DNA from 3 places in the Shewanella japonica genome. Region 1 is predicted to be linked to each of the others. Evidence: predicted binding sites of a transcription regulator. Region 1 holds the regulator's gene; each other region holds the start of a gene.
The links. The regulator LexA, encoded in region 1, represses DNA repair genes until DNA is damaged. The targets are predictions, from matches to a motif close to TACTGTATNNNNATACAGTA.

Region 1 (4,152 bases):
GCGGCTTGGTGACATGCAGCACAGCTGCTGAGGTAAACTTGCTCACCCATTGCCATCAGTTCATCCATAGATAAGTCATCCATAACAACGTCAGGTGTTGCTTCTTCAACGACGTCAGCAACCACTTGTTCTACCTCAGGTTGTGTCGCTGGTAATTCAGCAGGCAAAGTGACAGGCGTTGGCTTATCACTTGCTGAGCTTGCATCGCTAGGTGCCCCACCTGAGTTCACATCTGCAGCTTGAACCACATCACCAGAATCATTACCCCAAGCGTTTCGCTCGTAGGTCACAACAGCTGCAATTTCTGTTGCAGTAAGCTGTTTCGCGAAGGCTTGCATAGCAGTACCAGGCTGGCCGTTGACGACAATATCAATGTGGCCAGCAACTGACCCTTTAATGATTGGACTGCCGATAAGAGACGGGAATACACCAGGTAGTCCTGCACCATTTGGTTGGTGACAAGCGGCGCATCGGCCCATGTAAACTTGTTCACCTTGAGCCATCAACTCATCAAAGGTCAAGGTTTGCGACAGTGACGCTTCGGCCGCGGCTTTTGCATCAGCAGTTAGTTGTTTTTGATCTTTTAGCCATTGCTCAAAGTCTGCTTCAGAAACGGCTTCAACTACCACCGGCATGAATCCGTGGTCTTTACCACACAACTCAGCACATTGACCTCGGTAGGTACCAACCTTATCAATCTTGGTCCAAGCTTCATTAATAAAACCTGGGTTAGCATCTTTTTTCACCGCAAATGCAGGAACCCACCAAGAGTGAATCACATCATCTGAAGTCATTAAAAAGCGTACTTTACGATTGATTGGCAGAACGAGGGGCTTATCGACTTCTAGTAGGTAAGTTTCAGTTTTCGTTTCTGTCCCAGTAATTTGATCGGCAGGGGTGGAAAGTAAACTGTAAAACTCGACGTCTTCATTAAAATAGCTGTAATGCCATTTCCATTGAGAGCCGGTTACTTTGATAGTTAACTCCGCATCACTTGGGTCTTCCATAGCAATGAGGGTTTTTGTGGCAGGAATTGCCATACCAATGAGGATAAGAAACGGCACGACAGTCCATGCTATTTCCACTTTGGTACTATCATGGAAATCAGCAGGTACTGCACCCTTTGATTTTCTATGATAAATCATGGAGTAAATCATGATTCCAAATACCACAACACCAATAGCACAACAGATATAAAGAATGATCATATGGAGGTCGTAAACCTTACCACTGATCTCTGTTACCCCTTGGGTCATGTTAAGCGGCATATCAGCCGCTGCAAGTGGCACTGCAAAAAACAGCACCATTAATCCATACAACAATCGCTTCACAAGACTACTCCTCTGCCAATTGCGATTTGCAATAACAACAAGGAAAAGTCACACAGTAATACTCTGCTCTATGCAAACTTTTCTATTCCCGAAAAAGTTTGATCACTTCAAAGTACACGGTGGCAGTGAGTATTAATACTCGATTATTCTATTGGGTTTTGGTGGCCACACTTGTACCTAATACTGAACTTTTCAATTCTTAAATTGACGCTTTTTATTCAAGGCTTTCTATACCGCATGGTACCAGCACAATCTTTACAGCGTTTTATCACTTATGTTCATTTTTACCACTAAGAGAGGTCAATAAATGTTACTCCCTTGTTAACTACATTACTTGGAGATTAAATATTGATCAAGATCACTTTATCATCTAATTTGCTGAAAAAAGGCGCAAAAAAAAGCCCGTCACCGAAATGAAGGGCTTTTTTAGCAAATAGACTTTAGTGAAATGCAGATAAATTCAATTGGGTTGCAGCCACAGGATTACTGGCGTTTAATTGGTCATCACGTAAGTGAGTATTTACATCTTCAATAATGACACCTTGCGCTAAGGCGCTTTTAGCGACTAATTGAATGCGACGATTATCACGAGCATCTAATGGGGTTGTCCATGTAATCACTGCGCTGGATGTACCACTTGTGAGTGCTTTTTCCATTGCCCAAAGTGTTTCGACTTCATCTTTAGTGTGAACCAGTAATACACGGTCCATTCTGACATTGGCGTTCGCTAGAATTTGTTTGTAACCAATGTGAGGCGGATTAATCAGTACAATCCATCGCCCTTGTTGACTTAATACGGCTAACTGGCCGCATAGCTGAGTTAATTCAGTTAACCCTTGGTTAGCTGTTTGTTTGGTTTCGATACCTTGCTTTACTGGCGCAGCTGCTGATGCCATGTCCATCCATAAACCTGGGTGACGTGGTGCATTACCTATTAATGTGTTCATAACCAACCTCCATTACGGATAACGCCAACAGCGAGCCCTTCAATCGTAAGGCTTTGGCATGTTAAATCGACTTTTATCGGCGAGTACTGCTCGTTTTCTGCATGCAGATAAACAACGTTGCCTTTCTTTTCAAAACGCTTCACGGTGACATCATCATCAACACGGGCAACAACGACTTGACCATTTTTAGCTTGCTGCATTTTGTGAACCGCTAATAAGTCGCCTTCAATAATGCCAATATCCTTCATACTGTCGCCACGAACACGTAGTAAGAAATTAGCATTGGGTTTAAACATTTCAGGATCAACTTGAAAGTATTGTTCAACATGTTCTAACGCCAAAATTGGTTCACCAGCCGCAACCTGACCAATCAGTGGTAAGCCTTCTTCGACTTCCTCTTCTTCTTGGACCATACGGATACCGCGAGAGGTACCTGGAATAATTTCAATGCAACCTTTTTTAGCGAGTGCTTTTAAATGTTCTTCTGCAGCATTAGCACTTTTAAAGCCTAATCTAGTGGCAATTTCTGCACGAGTTGGTGGCATACCTGTCTCGGCAATATTGCATTTAATTAATTCTAGAATTTCAGCTTGTCGTGGCGTTAAAGGTCTCATGTTGATTCCTGTTTTTTTATACAGTGACTGTCATTATATACAGTATCTTTGGTCGCGCAAGTATTAACCAACATTTTTTGATGATAAAGCAATAGATATGAATTTTTATCGAAGTTTTTAGTTATTTAAAGATAATTAAATCAGTGGTTTATTTTTTTTGTGGGGCGTCGGTAAATTAGTGTGTTTTATTATTGATGACTCAAGTGAATAAGCCAAAAAGTACTGGATACCGTCTATTTATACAGTACTGTACCTAAATGTTTTGCTACTTACTAAGTGATTGATACTTGATGTTAGAACCAACAAAACTTGCTACTTAAATGTTAACTAGATTTACCGAGGTTAGTGTAACTGAATGATATTCTGGTATCCTATGCGCAATAAATCGTTGTTGATAATGCGAAGACCCATGCTAAAACCAGATTCTATCATTGCTAAATCATTACGTTGGATTCAGAAATTAATGGTACACAGTGTTGTTGTGCCTGAAGATCCGTTCGCTGACCTTAACTTAGATCCTGACAAGCCAGTGGTCTATGTGATGAAAACGGAGTCGCTGAGTGATATTGCTGCCTTACATGAAATGACAGCTAAATATAACTTGCCAAGTCCGTATGAACGGTTAGATGTTGATGGTTTCAATACCCCTAGAATTGTGTGTGTGGAAGGGCGTAAACCCTTGTTTGGTAAGCGCCATAGTAGCGATAAATTTGTAGCAAACTTTACTAAGTTGCTCGAATTACACCAAAAGAACAAAGAACTCGACATCCAGCTTGTTCCTGTAAGCCTATATTGGGGTCGTATCCCTGGTAAAGAAGACGACACCATGACCGCTGCGGTTTTTGAGCGTGAAAACCCAACATGGTTACGTAAATGGTTAATGATTCTATTTTTAGGTCGCCATAACTTCATTCAATTTTCTAATGCCATGTCGCTGCGTTATATGGCTGATGAACACGGCACAGATGTCAGTATTGCGCACAAGCTTATCCGTGTGGCTCGTGTGCATTTTCGCCGTCAACGTAAAGTGATGACGGGGCCTCAGCTTCCTAATCGTCAAGCGATGTTCAATTCGCTGTTAAAGTCAGAATCCATCAAGCGTGCCATTCAAGAAGAAGCCGTTAACAAAAAAATTCCCGAAGAAAAGGCACGTGAAAAAGCCATTGAGTACCTTGATGAAATCGCAGCAGACTATTCGGATAACTTGATTCGTATTGCTGAGCGTTTCTTAACTTGGCTTTGGAACAAGTTATACAGTGG
Region 2 (4,152 bases), 1.9 Mb from region 1:
ATGCCTTCTTCATCATTGGGGATCATCGTAGGGGCTTCTGTTAAAGCAACAAACTCTGAAGCAGAACTGCCATCTCCTGGCTGAATAGCAATATAGTTACCTGAAAATAAGGTATCTAATCCTTCTATCCCTGTGATACTTGCTTTTGGAGTCACAAGCCAAAACTGGGTATTTTTGTTTAAAAATGGATCAGAGCGATAATCCATAATGATTTTAACATTGACGCCAGAAAGGTCTTTATCAATGCTGATATCGGTGACTTTACCGACCGTTAATCCCTGATATTTAACTAGGGTTTTACCGATATCGATACCGATAGCACTAGGGAAGTGCACTTGAACTTCAATTCCCGACTCTTTGATACTTTTAACACCTAGCCAAGCCCCTAATACCAGGGCAACAATAGGAAGTAACCAAATCGGAGAGAAAAGTTTCTTTTTAACGACTTTTGGTGATTCAATTCGTGTCATTTTTTTTGTCCAAGCGATCCCAAAGTAAACGTGTATCAAGCACCTTAGCTGCCAATTGAGTCAGTAAGATAACGAGTGCAAATGCGGTTGCTGCCGGAGCGGGTTTAGCATCTAAAAGTTGACCCATATTGACTACCGCAACTGTCAGTGCAATAACGAATAAATCCAACATAGACCAACGGCCAATCCATTCAATAATATGAAACCCCACCATGAGCTTCTTTTTTGAAACTGGTAAGTTAAAACTAATCGCAGTTAAATATATCGCTAGTCCAGCAATTTTTAGCCATGGTACTAAAATACTGGCGGTGAATACGATAATGGCAATAGGGATCATATCCGAATGCACTAAATGTACTATCCCAGTAAAAATAGTATCGTAAGTCACTTTGCCTTGGTTTGTGAGCATAGTGATTGGATAAATATTGGCTGGTATTAATAAAATCGCTGCAGTAATTAATAACGCCCAGCTTTGTTGCAAGCTCTGTTCATTACGGGGTTGTATTTTTGATTCGCAGCGGCTGCAATACCCTTGCTCAATAGGGTTAATGTTGCGACATACCCCACACAAGGTCATTCCGATATCTTTACCTTGCTGGTAATCATTGCTTTTAGCTTGTTCTATTTTATTAGTCATGAGTCAGCTTCCACATATGTTCCAGATTATACTCACGTTGCAAAAACAAAATAACCAAAAATAACATTCCGAAACAAAAAGTTCCCATGCCTAAATAGATATCCGCAAAGTCAGATAAATTGAATGCGGCCACCAAGAAAGAAATGACATAAATTTCTAACATTGATAATTGGGTGAGTAAGGCTTGGTTTTTCAGCAAACGCCGATAAGTTCGTTGCCAAAAATAGCTGTGTAAGTTGCTTTTTACGATAATGATTTGTAGCAATATCGACAGTATTAATAAGCCAGGGGCAATAACTGCTGAGGCAATAACAGCAACAGCGACAATCCAATAACCTTGTGCCCAAACTGCGATGGCTGTCTCGTAGACAGTCGTTGCACGGATGCTACCCAAAAAATGGATTTCTAAAACGGGTAAAAAATTAGCTGGGATAAAAAAAGTAGCGCGGTAATACACAAAGCTAGCATGCCGTTAATAGAACAATATGGCACATCATAGAGTGCCGTATGGCAGCGAGGACATAGGGCTCTGACATTCGAAGGTAGCGCACGGCGCTGAACTGCTAAGTCACAAGAGCGACATAAAACGATGCTCTCTTGATCTACATTTTTTGGCATATAAAGCGCAAACCATCCATCTATATAATTAAGAGCTCTAAATTACTGAACAATATCTGACTAAAGTGCACAAAATATGGCTTTAAATAGTCAAAACGTCAATTATTCAAGATACAATAAAACCAGATAATACCAGAATAATCAGAATACTTGCATCAGAAGTTAGTTCTATGACACTCTATGCACTGTATATAAAAACAGTAAGAGGTTAATCATGGCGGTAATTACAAAGTTTGTCGTGGTAAGAGAAGGGGTGGAAAAGATGACATTTACATCTAAAAAGGAAGCCGATGCCTATGACAAAATGCTCGACATTGCTGATAACTTAGTTCCTTTTATTACTAGCGCTGAACTCGAAATTGACGAGAATAGTGTAGAGAAGCTTGCTTTTTACTTAGCTTCTAATAAAGATGAGCTAGCTAATTTATTAAAAGGCGTAGTAAAACCTAAGCCAGTTGCCAATAAAGCAGCCACGAAAAAAACTAATAAAAAAGCGCCAACAGAATAAAATATTTTAGGAAGTAGAATGAAAGCTGAGTTTTATGACACATTGAACCGTCAAGTATTAGCATTAATGGAAGGCGAAGATGATCTGATTGCTGGCATGGCAAACTTTTCGGCGTTGTTAAATGATAATTTAGACAATATAAATTGGGTTGGCTTTTACATTAAAAAAGCAGACCAATTAGTCTTAGGCCCGTTTCAAGGTAAAGTTGCCTGTACTCGTATTGTGATAGGCAAAGGAGTTTGTGGGACAGCTGCGGCACTAGATCAGACTCAACTTGTTGAAGATGTACACCAATTTGAAGGGCATATTGCTTGTGATGCAGCCAGTAATTCAGAAATCGTTGTGCCGGTTCGTAACGGAAATGATGTGGTTGCCGTGCTCGATATTGACAGTCCATTGTTGAATCGTTTTGAAACAGACGATCAAAAAGGTCTCGAAATCTTAGTAAAAAGCTTCGAATCTTGCTTATTTGCTTAATTTGCGAACAAATAATCTAAATTGCAGGTCGCAATCGCTGTGATGCGCTTTATAATACTGAGCTGCACGCATTAACTACTGGAAAATTTATTTACTGTAAAATTGCAGCTAACTAAGTTAATTTGTTAAGGCATGTTTCAATTGCTTTAGCAATCATGTAGGAAGTGCTAATTTGAACGTTAAGCAAGACTCTGTTTAACGAAAGATAAACGACTGTACTAGCCAAGAAAGCTATTAACCAGTCCCCTTATATAACGTGGAAGTAAAAATGGAATCAACAGACAAGTTGACCGACACCAACGCAGTTTTAGCGTATTTATATGAAACTTTTCCTTTATGCTTTATTGCAGAAGGTGAAACTAAGCCATTAAAAATTGGTTTGTTTCAAGATTTAGCTGAAAGGTTGGCTGATGATTCTAAAGTAAGTAAGACACAATTACGTGTTGCACTTAGACGTTATACAAGTAGCTGGCGCTACCTTAAAGGCGTTAAAGCAGGCGTACAGCGTATCGACTTAGATGGCCAAGATTGTGGTGAGCTTGAGCAAGAGCATATTGATCACGCTCAGCAAACTCTAAAAGAAGGCCAAGAGAAAGCAAAGGCGAAGCGCCAAGCACAAGCTGCAAAAGCAAATCCAAAGAAGCCTGCTAGAAAAGCACCTTCAGCAAAAACTGCTCCAGTTAAGAAAGACCGTCCAGCAAAAGCGAAAAAGCCTGCTGAACCAAAAGTTAATTATGTGCCAGCAAAATTTGACGAGCTTAAACAAAAACAACGTGTTAGTGTGAAGTTAGGGCAAAATCCAGTTGCCGGCGTTATCACTGATATCAAGAAAGAAGATGTCCATGTACAGCTTGATTCTGGTTTAGTCGTTAAAGTACGTGCCGAGCATATTTTATTATCGTGATCATTTAAGGAGTAACTTGTTGATGCGAAAACTCACTTTGGCTGCGTCGATTGCCACTTTATTTGTCGGTTTTTCGGCTTGGGCAATTTCACCCACTATTCAAATCAACGAGTTACCCAAACTTGAGCAAGAGCCTCAACATAAGGTTGCGAGTAAAAGAGTAACGAATTTATTTACCCGTTCTCATTACCATCGCTTTGAACTTGATGATGCTTTTTCTAAGCTCATTTATGACCGTTATCTGCAACAGTTAGATTTCAGACGTAATGTGCTTACCCAAGCTGATGTTGATAGCTTCAAGCAGTATCAAACTCAGTTTGACGATATGGTCAAAACGGGCAATATCGCTCCTGCCTTTGATATGTTCTCTTTATTGCAAAAACGTCGCTATGAACGTTTTGCCTATGCGTTAACTTTACTTGATAAAGAATTCGACTTTACCGAAGCTGGTGATGCTTATGAGTTCGATCGTGAAGAAGCTGCTTGGCCAAAAGATGAAGCTGAACTTAATGAGCTTTGGCGTCAGCGTGTTAAATAC
Region 3 (4,152 bases), 1.4 Mb from region 1:
GCGTAAAGCTGTAGAAGGCAGTTGCGGTGGTCTTGGTGTTCTTGGCATCGAAAAAGCTTGTGATTGCGATGATCCGTGCGATAAAAGAAAACGTCGAATGGCGGAATCTGAGCGTGAAGCTAAGCTAAATCAGAACCGTATTATTTAACCTGTATCTCATCGCGATACTCAAAGCGATTTAGCGGATCTAGGTTAATTAAATAGCCCAATGAGGTTTATCTCATTGGGCTTTTTTATGTCTGAAATAGTTTGTCATCTCATTCGATACAAAATTTACAAAAATCTTTTTAGGTAACATTTTACGATTATTCTGTGATCAAGCGCATGTAGCGTTTTTGTGTTTTTACCCTATAACCGTGATTCCATTGAAGTTAACGGTATTTAAACTGAAGTGAAACTAGTTAATAACCTAAGTTGTAATGATAATGATTATCACTAATCAAGTGTATGATTTTAAAGGGTATTTGTAATTAATGAGCGCATGTACTATCCTGTTGGAAATTGATCCAGATCAATCTTGAATTAAAGGACAGAATTATGAAAGGCCACCCTAAAGTAATTAGTCAGCTGAATAAAGTGCTGACGTGTGAGTTAACTGCCATTAACCAGTATTTCCTACATGCACGCATGTTCAAACATTGGGGTTTAGAAAACCTGAATGAAAAAGAATACAAGAAATCGATTCAAGATATGAAGCATGCCGACAAGCTAATTGAGCGCGTGTTATTTCTGGAAGGATTACCCAATTTACAGCAACTCGATAAGTTACGTATTGGTGAGCATTGTGAAGAGATGCTTGATTGTGACGAGCAAGCGTTAACCGAGCAGCTTGTCGTACTGAAAGAAACCATCAAGTTGTGTGAAGCAGAGCGTGACTATGTGAGTCGTGATCTACTTGAAGATTTACTCGAAGATGAAGAAGAACATCTTGATTGGATTGAGTCTCAAAAAGAACTCATCAATCAAACAGGTATTCAAAATTACCTTCAATCACAAATTAAAGATTAATAGGAATTTAACATGAAAGGTCATCCAGAAGTTATTGCAGCGCTAAACGCACTATTAACCGGTGAATTGTCGGCGATGGATCAATATTTTGTTCATGCTCATATGTATGAAGATTGGGGATTTGATGAGTTATACACTCGTATTCTTCATGAATCAGACGATGAAAAAGCGCATGCTGCCAAGTTAGTACAACGTATTTTATTCTTAGAAGGTACTCCAGACGTTGCGAGTCGTGAAGCACTCAACATCGGTAAAGATGTTGAAGAGATGCTGAAAAATGATTTGAACTACGAGTATGCCGTTGCTGATCATTTACGTAAAGTCATTGCACTTTGTGAAGAAAAAGAAGATTTCCAAACTCGTGAAATCTTAGAAGTATTATTAGATGATACTGAATCAGATCATATGTACTGGTTAGAAAAACAAATTCGACTGATTGATCGTGTTGGATTACAGAACTATTTACAGACGAAAATGTAAAAAGTCACTGGTATTAAAAAGCCCAACAATGTTGGGCTTTTTTGTTTTTGTACTAAGTTACTTGGTGAAAAGGTCACTATATAAGGGCTTAGATAAAAAATGTGTAACAGACATCTCCGTAACTAAATCACCATGTTAAGTCGCAAACGCTCGTTGAAATAGCTAATACCGGTTCATTGATAAGCAGATTTGATTCAAATATCAGCGTTACTAGTGTTATTACACGGCACTGTTTATTTATACAGTGATTTTGTCCATCTGCTATGATAAATTAATTAATCAGTTAATGAGCTAGAAAGAGCTTGCTTGAAAATGGTCCGTAAAATTATTCATATCGACATGGATTGTTATTTTGCAGCGGTGGAGATGAGAGATTTTCCAGAATTGCGTGGCAAACCCTTAGCTGTGGGGGGCAGAAGCGATCGCAGGGGCGTGATCAGCACGTGTAATTATGAAGCTCGCCAGTTTGGTGTGCGCTCTGCTATGTCGAGTTATCAGGCGTTAAAATTATGCCCAGATCTCACTTTAGTGCCAGGTCGAATGGATGTCTATAAATCAATTTCCGTACAAATTAGAGCTATCTTTCATCGCTATACCGATTTAGTTGAACCTTTATCTTTAGATGAAGCTTATCTAGATGTCACGGACTGTCATGCCCACAAGGGCAGTGCCACTTTAATTGCTAAGGCGATTCGTCAAGAAATACTCGATGAAACCGGGTTAACAGCATCAGCAGGTGTTGCGCCCATTAAGTTTCTTGCCAAAATTGCTTCAGATTTAAATAAGCCTAATGGTCAGTATGTTATCCCTCCTGAAGATATTAACGCCTTCGTAAAGCCATTAACGCTGAACAAAATTCCTGGCGTAGGTAAAGTGACTTCGGCAAAGCTAGCCGCCCTTGGTCTAACAACCTGTGAAGATGTGCAACATTACCCAAGTGATAAACTGATTGCAGCATTTGGTAAATTTGGGCGAGTTCTGATTGAACGTGCGCAAGGTATCGACAATCGGACAATCAGCCCCAATCGAGTCAGGAAATCGGTCGGAGTTGAAACCACACTGGCACAAGATATTTTTACGCTTGATCAGTGCAATAATGTTATGCCGCAGTTAATTCAAGAACTCATTGCTCGAGTTCACCGCAGTGCAAAGGATAGGCAAATTCATAAGCAAGTTGTTAAGCTCAAGTTTAATGATTTTAAACAGACCACGATTGAACACCGTAGTGATGAAATATCATTGAACCTGTTTCATGATTTATTAAGCCAAGCTCTAGCGCGAGCAAATGGCAGGGGGATTCGTCTAGTCGGCGTGTCGGTCGGATTAGCTGATATTGAAATTGACACCAAGGATAAACAGTCGAACACTGAACAACTTGATTTAAACTTTTAAGCTGATGCGTATTTTACTGACTACTCGCTTCGCTTAAATGAAAAAGGCTGCCATTCTCAAGAGAATGGCAGCCTTTTTGACGTTTTTACTAATTAGTCTTTTGCTGGAATACGTTCAAGTACTGCAAGCAGTAACTCCCAGTATTGTCCAACGGTTGTGATATTAACCATCTCATCAGGACTATGTGGGAAGCGAATTGTAGGACCAATAGATACCATATCCATAGTCGGGTATGGCTCTTTAAACAGACCACATTCAAGACCTGCATGGATCACCATGATCGTAGGGTCTTTTTTATAAATGTCGTTATAAGTGTCACGAACTATCGCCATTACAGGCGAGTTATTGTCAGGTTTCCAGCCAGGGTATGCGCCTGAAAGTTCGATACTTGCACCTGATAAGTTAGCTAATGCTGTTAACTGAGTTTCGATTTCTTCACGACCGGAGTTTATTAACGAGCGGATAAGGCATAGGACTTCTACAGACTCATTTTCAGTGTTGATAACACCGACATTCAGTGATGTTTCTGTTACGCCTTCAACTTCATCACTCATACGCATAACGCCATTCGGGCAAGCATGAAGTAAGTCAATTAAGGTATTCTGCGCTTCTTCGCCGATGACCTTTTCTGGTGTCTCGATTGATTCAAGTGTCAGTAACATGTCAGGATCGGCAATCGATAGCTCTGCACGTACTAAGGCTTGGAACTCAGTAATCGCTTGTTCAAGTTTTACTTGGTTTTCACTAGGTAACATAAAGCTGATATTCGCTTCACGAGGAATCGCATTACGTAATGAACCACCAGTAAAGTTGACTAATTCAAGTGCTAAATCGTCCGCATAAATGAATAGGAATCGTGCTAATAATTTATTCGCATTACCACGACCTAAATGAATGTTCACACCAGAGTGACCACCTTTAAGTCCCGACAAGGTTAATTTGAAGCTAGCATTGGTTTGCTCAGGGGCTTGCCACGACATCGGCACGCTTATTTGCGCATCGACACCGCCAGCGCAACCCATATAAATTTCGCCTTCCTGTTCAGAATCGGTATTAATTAAAATATCAGCATCAAGCATGCCTGCTTCGAGTCCAAAAGCGCCGGTCATGCCAGCTTCTTCATCAATAGTTAACAAGACTTCTAATGGGCCATGTTTAATGTCATCAGCACCTAACACTGCAAGAGCTGATGCCATACCGATACCATTATCAGAGCCCAATGTGGTGCCGTTAGCTTTTACCCATTCACCATCGACATAGGCTTCAATAGGG

Region 2: the regulator LexA is predicted to act here: its motif matches at 1,909-1,928, upstream of SJ2017_RS09160 (YebG family protein).
Region 3: the regulator LexA is predicted to act here: its motif matches at 1,716-1,735, upstream of dinB (DNA polymerase IV).

Annotation. Positions count from the first base shown of each region.
Region 1 is NZ_CP020472.1:229,848-233,999, forward strand. Features, by position in the region: gene coxB (cytochrome c oxidase subunit II) at 1-1,331, opposite strand, end outside; gene SJ2017_RS00990 (cell division inhibitor SulA) at 1,772-2,278, opposite strand; gene lexA (transcriptional repressor LexA) at 2,275-2,892, opposite strand; gene plsB (glycerol-3-phosphate 1-O-acyltransferase PlsB) at 3,302-4,152, shown strand, end outside.
Region 2 is NZ_CP020472.1:2,141,443-2,145,594, forward strand. Features, by position in the region: gene SJ2017_RS09145 (MlaD family protein) at 1-470, opposite strand, end outside; gene SJ2017_RS09150 (paraquat-inducible protein A) at 457-1,107, opposite strand; partial or broken gene SJ2017_RS09155 (paraquat-inducible protein A) at 1,100-1,725, opposite strand; gene SJ2017_RS09160 (YebG family protein) at 1,940-2,233, shown strand; gene SJ2017_RS09165 (GAF domain-containing protein) at 2,252-2,710, shown strand; gene proQ (RNA chaperone ProQ) at 2,979-3,614, shown strand; gene prc (carboxy terminal-processing peptidase) at 3,637-4,152, shown strand, end outside.
Region 3 is NZ_CP020472.1:3,780,682-3,784,833, reverse strand. Features, by position in the region: gene nqrM ((Na+)-NQR maturation NqrM) at 1-148, shown strand, start outside; gene bfr (bacterioferritin) at 538-1,008, shown strand; gene bfr (bacterioferritin) at 1,021-1,488, shown strand; gene dinB (DNA polymerase IV) at 1,801-2,880, shown strand; gene SJ2017_RS16205 (aminoacyl-histidine dipeptidase) at 2,973-4,152, opposite strand, start outside.